2 regions of the Undibacterium sp. genome follow, and region 1 is predicted to be linked to the other one. Evidence: predicted binding sites of a transcription regulator. Region 1 holds the regulator's gene; the other holds the start of a gene.
What was found. The regulator FliA, encoded in region 1, starts transcription of late flagellar genes. The targets are predictions, from matches to a motif close to CTAAAGTTTNNNNNNNNNNNGCCGNTA.
Positions count from the first base shown of each region.

Region 1 (3,388 bases):
AGAGGTTCCAATACCGTCAGAATATCTTTGGCCATGGTGGTCATTTGCGCCCGCTCTTTGCGCAAACCCTCGCTAACACGGTTCTTGACCAAAGGAAGAGGATCAAGTTTGACCAATTGCTCGGTTTGCGCATCTACCGGCTTGGGATTAACCGTCATGACCTTGCCAAAAGCGCCCGTCAATGAATTTGACAAGACCCGGTACTTACCCTCGTTCAGTGAGGATATTGCATACATGACGACAAAAAATGCAAACAGCAAGGTAATAAAATCCGCGTAGGAAACCAGCCATCTTTCATGGTTGTCTGGTTCTTCGTGGTATCTTTTCCTTGCCATAAATAGATGTTCGACCTTGAATTCTGGTGTTAAGTACGGTGATTGGTCAGTCTTTCTTCTACCACGCGTGGGCTATCGCCCAAGGCGATACTATAAAAAATATCAGAAAGCATTTCGCGGCGCGTGACTTCACGGCCTATGATTTCCTTCAATTTATTACTGACTGGCAAAAACAATAAGTTAGCCATCCCTACACCATAAATGGTGGCAACAAAAGCGACTGCGATACCACCACCCAGCTTGGATGGATCACTGAGATTTTCCATGACGTGGATCAAGCCCAGCACCGCGCCCAAAATACCTATGGTAGGCGAGTAACCACCTGCGGCTTCCCAGATTTTGGCAGCCTGGCGCTGCTCCATCTCATACAGGGAAATATCGACATCCAGTATGTCTTTGAGGCGTATCGGGTCTATGCCATCAATCACCAGGCGCAGTCCCTTGCTGATGAACGGATCATTGGAGGCATTCATATAGCGTTCCAAACTGAGGAAACCTTCGCGTCTGGCAACGACACTCCAGATCAGCGCATCAGCAACATTTTTCTTGCTACTGTCCGGCGGTTCAGATATTACCCAGCGCAGCATCCGCACGCCACGCTTGAAGGTACTCAACCTGCTTTGCAGCAAGACCGCACCGAGTGTGCCAACCACAACGATGACAAATGCGGCTGGTTGCACCAGCGAAGACAAACGACCACCTTCCAGCAATTGCCCGGAGATGATGCCAAATACCACCAGTATCAATCCGACTATGCTAGCCCAGTCCACGCTTTCTCCCTTAAGTATGCCCTGAGCCTGGCGACTGCCTGACTATGCAATTGTGAAATCCGCGATTCCGACACCCCCATCACGGCACCAATTTCTTTCAAATTCAATTCCTGCTCGTAGTACAAACCCATTAGCAGTTTCTCTCGCTCTGGCAAGCTGTCGATCGCACCAATGACGGCATCGCGAAAATCATCGTTGAGCAAATCCTGCAAAGGATCGCCAGACAAGTCTGAGCAATAGTGGTCGAGAAAATGTTCTTTAGTATCCGAGTCGTGAAAGTCTTCGTAATACACAAGCTGATGCCCGCCACTGTCAGTCAGCAAGTCCTGATATTCTTCCAGACTGAGCTTGAGTGACTTGGCGACCTCAGTTTCCAGTGGTGGCCGCCCCAGTTTTTGCTGCAGCACATTCATGGCATTTTCTATCTTGCGCATGTTCTGGCGCACGCCGCGCGGCAACCAGTCACTACTGCGCAATTCATCCAGCATGGCACCCCGTATGCGTTGCACCGCATAGGTTTCAAATTGTGCGCCATGAGTATCTTCATAGCGGTTAACGGCGTCCAGCAGGCCTATCATACCGGCCTGCACAAGATCATCCACCTCCACACTGGGAGGCAGGCGCGCCTTCAACTGGTAAGCCAGACGCTTGACCAGTGGAGCATGCTCCCTTAACAGGAAGTTTTTATCTGATTTTCCGCTAGCGGTGTACATTTTGATTACATTCCAAGACCGACACCCAGCTCAGGGACTCCTTCTACACATAATGTGGAACGCGCAGTCATCGCCAATTGCTCGGCCAGCCTGGAAAACGCCAATGATGCCAAAGCTCTAGGAAAAGCATCAATCACAGAACGTCCCAAATGCGCCGCCTTTCTGACATGCTCGTCTTCCGGCACATTGCCGACATAGTGCAATGGCACTGCCAGATAACGGCTGGCCGCCTGCGCCATATTTGTATAAATCAATCTCGCCTCTTTTTCTGATGCACCGGACACCAAAATACCATAACCTCGCCGGCCTATCCGGTTGCTAACCCGCTTGATCAGTCCATATGCTGCCTTGATCATGTCAGGATCAGCAGATACCTGTATCACCAGCTCGCTGTCGTCCAGCGTCGCCAATGGGAAGGCATCGTCCAGGTTAATATCACTATCAACGATCACCAGGTCCGAACTATTGGCCACTGTGTCAAAAACTCTCGACAGCTGGCGCGCGCTTTCTGGCGGCAACCAGGCATGCCTGGCCAGCATCGTCACTGACAAGCCTGCAGCCACCAATTTAACAGCTTCCTTCATTGTACGCTGTTGTCTCGCTACATCCAATAAGGTCTGATCATGCCTGGCATTCAACCATGCACCTACGCTGTTTTCCGAGGCGCGGGCATCGACCATCAGGACCTGGTTGCCCTGGCGCGCCAGCGACACGCCGAGATTGACTAACATGCCACTCTTTTCATCCTCTCTCAAAGCCGACAAAAAGGTGAACACCCTTGGTTTTGGCCCCGCCAGCATGCGCCGCAGGCCTTCTGCCTGATCAAAACTAGCCAAGGAACACCTCCTTGCCAGCACGGCCAGATGCTCTGGCGGCGGATGCTGAAGAAGAGACTGCACCAGCCATCAGCAGTGGCAATTCCTCGTCGAGATAGCGAAAAGCCGCAGTCTCACGCTTGAGCTTGAAAGCACGGTCGATCAAATACAATTTATTGGCAATATGCAGGTCTTCAGGCACACGCTGACCGCTGGCGACGTAATACACCATGAGCTTTTGACGGATCGCAATATCGAGCGCTCCCCCTATCGTCGCAGCCTCATCGAGTTTGGTAAATATGCAACCCGCCAGGCCATTACCCTGATAAGCGCGCACTACTTCACTCAGGGTTTCACCCGTCGATGTCGCATTCAGGCATAGCAAACGCTTTACTGGAGTGTCTGTTCCAGACAACATTGCTACCTGCTCGGTCACCATCTTGTCGCGTTGGCTGACACCGACAGTATCGATCAATACCGTATGCTTGTTCTTGAGCTCGGACAAGGCGATGCGCAAATCGGCTTCATCCTTGACGGCATGCACCATCACACCGAGGATTTTTCCGTAGATGCGCAATTGCTCAAAGCCACCGATACGATAACCATCAGTCGTGATGAGGGCCAGCTTGGATGGACCATGACGCATGACACACCGGGCAGCCAGCTTGGCAGTAGTGGTAGTCTTGCCTACGCCTGTTGGGCCAACCAAGGCATACACCCCACCCTTTTCCAGCATTTCATTTTCATTATCGATC
Region 1 covers NZ_JAUXQE010000007.1:99,007-102,394, forward strand. The annotation lists gene motD (flagellar motor protein MotD) at 1-335, opposite strand, end outside; gene Q8K39_RS04545 (flagellar motor protein) at 365-1,105, opposite strand; gene Q8K39_RS04550 (RNA polymerase sigma factor FliA) at 1,087-1,818, opposite strand; gene Q8K39_RS04555 (antiactivator of flagellar biosynthesis FleN protein) at 1,824-2,654, opposite strand; gene flhF (flagellar biosynthesis protein FlhF) at 2,647-3,388, opposite strand, start outside.

Region 2 (3,388 bases), on a different contig from region 1:
TACTGAATGGCGCGACGAAAATGTTGCTCTGCCATGTCAATTTCAGAATCCAGCGAGATGCTGATTTGCCCAAGACAGCGATGGGCATTACTTAATTTGGGATCGTTCTCTAGCGCTTTTTCAAAATACGGCCTGGCAACTACAAAATCTTTTTTATCCAGGTAAATACTGCCTACATTATTATAGGCGTCGGCTAATTTGGGATTTAACTCTATGGCGCGCAACAAATAAGGCAAAGCTTGATCATCCTGACCCATCAACGACAAGACAGAACCAAGAGCATGATGCGCCTCCGCCATGGCAGGAAATCTTGACACAGCCTGCTTCGCCAGTTCCAGGGCCTGGGGAAGCATTTTTCTTTGCCGCAATATCCCGACCAGATTAATGTGGGCAAAGGCAAAATCGGGGGCAAGTACCAACAACTTGCGCACAAAGCTTTCTGACTCAATCAACTTTCCCGCTACCCGCAACAGGTTAGCCAAATTATTATAAGCAGCCAGCATCTTGTCATCGATTTCCAGAGCCTTCCTGTAATGGGCTTCGGCTATGGTTAACTTGTTATTCTTGCCGGACACCAGTGCAAAATTAAAGTGCGCCACGGCATCATCCGGCAATAGCTCCAGCGATTTCAACATGGCTTGCTCAGCATCGTCGAAGCGAGACGAGTTCAATAAAGCCAATCCCAAAAATCGCCAGACAATGCCATTGGGAGCATTTTTCTGTATCAGCTTGCGTGCAAGACGCTCTACATCCTGAAAATTGCCCCTATCATATAATGAAGACAGTTTGCTCATTTCTGCAGCGGTAGCCGCAGCAGAGGTTTTGGCTTGTGTGCTTTCTTTCGCAGGAGGAGCAAGCTCAACAAGGGCAAGCGCTTCCTGTTCTTTTTGTGCAGGTACGGCAGAATGAAAGACCGTTGCGCGCAACTCCATGGCCTGACGTACTATTTCTGTATCGCCAAATAAATTCAGCACTGCTATATAGGCCTCCCAGTATTCTTCGCACTGTGGCGCCCCTTGGATTGCGGTTTCCAGATAAATGAGCGCTGTATCAGGAGAATCTGATACAGCCAGTAATTTCCCCAGCCCAAAATTTGCATCTGGCCGCTCTGGCGCATTGTCCAAAATTAATTTGTAGTTCGCTATTGCATGAGGCACATCTCCGGCTGCCGTTGCTGCTTGCGCTAAATGCAACAATTGCTGTATGGCTTGCTCAAATGCCTCCTTCGCTGTCATTTGTGCATTTTTTTCATTCGTCTCGGCGGGGAATGCGGATTGACTCATAGTAAAACCTTAATAAAACGGGTCGAATACTGCACCCCATTATTTCTAATGTAGATAAAAAAGAGTAATTTTCACCATCGACAATAGCAAAAAAATGTTAAGTCAAAGCCGAAAATAAACGTATATATGGTCTCAAGTATTTTGAAATGCTGCCGTTTAACGGAGTATTGAGAGCAACTTTACCCTCAAAATAAAATATTTACTTTGAGCAACCCATTAAACTTTTGAAATAAGCGTCCGATACCTGATTGCAACGGCGGTCCAATATTATTGGTAGCACAGACCAAAGTTTAAGGCCACCGGCCATATTTACATAACTTGGGTAAGGAGAACTAACATGGCTTCATTTATTAATACCAATATCTCGTCTTTGAATGCTCAGCGCAATCTGACTACATCTCAGTCGTCCCTGAACACTTCCTTGCAACGTCTGTCTTCTGGTCTGCGCATTAATAGTGCTAAAGACGATGCGGCTGGCCTGGCGATTTCCGAACGTCTGTCTTCACAAATCGGCGGCTTGAATCAAGCTGTTCGTAATGCGAATGACGGTATCTCTCTTGCGCAAACCGCTGAGGGCGATTTGACACAAATTGGCTCCAACTTGCAACGTATCCGTGATCTGGCGGTTCAATCGGCTAACGCGTCCAATAGCGCCAGCGACCGCGCTGCGCTGAACAACGAAGCTTCACAACTGATCTCTGAGATCAACCGTGTTGCCAGCTCTTCCAACTTTAACGGCGTGAATCTGCTGGACGGTAGCTTCACAGCACAAACTTTCCAAGTTGGTGCAAATGCAACATCAAATGACCAAATTGCCATTTCTTCCATCGCCAGTGCTAAATCATCCAGCCTGGGTGTTGGTGCCAGCTCAAGCTATGCCACCAATATCTCTGGTGGTGTGAATGGTGTAGGCGGCTTCCAGTCTGGTGATCTGGTGATCAACGGTTTCAACATTGGTGCAACCAGCGGCGACGGCGTATCTTATGCTGATAGCAAAGGTAGTGCGATTGCCAAAGCTGCCGCAATCAACGCTTCAAACGGTACCACTGGCGTAACAGCAACAGCTCAGGCAACAACGACCAGCGGCACTGCTGCAACTGGTTTTGCTACTGCCATCGTTGCTGGCGATGTTCTGATCAACGGCGTTGATATCGGGGCACTTGCTGCTGCAGGCACTGCTGCGGAACGTGGTGCTCAAGTTACAGCCGCAATCAATGCAAAATCCTCACAAACTGGCGTAACTGCAGCATTTGACACTACTACAGGTGCAGTTGCTCTGACAGCAGCTGACGGCAGAAACATTACTGTTTCCAAAACCAATGCATCCACTGGCTTGGCAGCAACTGTTACTGGCCTGGGTAGTGCAACTACTGGTGCTGCAACAGCAATCGGCACAGCTGCTGCAACTACAACTACAGCAGGTACTGTCAAACTGACATCTACCAGCTCTGCCGGTATCGTGTTGGCGAACGGCGGAACAGGTGCAGCAACAACTGGTACGACCATCACAGGTACTAACTCCAATATCTCTGCTGGCGACATTCAGATCAATGGTGTGGACATTGGCGCAATTACTGGTGGTGCTACAGCAACATTGCAAGGCGATGCCATTCGCGATGCAATTAACCAAAAAACTAGAGAAACCGGCATTACTGCATCTAACGCTGCTGGCGTACTGACATTGACAAGTTCGCAAAATGCTGGCTACACCTTTACTGTAAAAGGTACAGCAACACTGGCAAATACTGGCTTGGCAGCTACAACAACGACAGTTGCTGGTGCAGGTGCAACAGCAGCCGGCTTGACTGCTGGCGCCACTTCAGCAACTGCAACGGTTGGTGCAGGTGTTTCATCACTAGACCTGACTACAGCGGCTGGTGCCACAGCGGCTCTGACTACTATCGATGCAGCCTTGGCTTCTGTCAATAGTTCACGTGCTTCTTTGGGTGCTTACCAAAACCGTTTCTCCTCAGCAGTTAGCAGCTTGAATACAACTTCTGAGAACTTGACAGCTTCCCGTAGCCGTATCCGTGATGCTGACTTTGCTCAAGAAACAGCAACATTGACACGTGGTCAAGTATTGCAACAAGCTGGTACAGCAATCT
Region 2 covers NZ_JAUXQE010000033.1:52,559-55,946, forward strand. The annotation lists gene Q8K39_RS16600 (tetratricopeptide repeat protein) at 1-1,283, opposite strand, end outside; gene Q8K39_RS16605 (flagellin) at 1,621-3,388, shown strand, end outside.
Region 2: Q8K39_RS16605 (flagellin) is a predicted target of FliA. The motif match lies at 1,500-1,526, and genes of this name have one in related genera.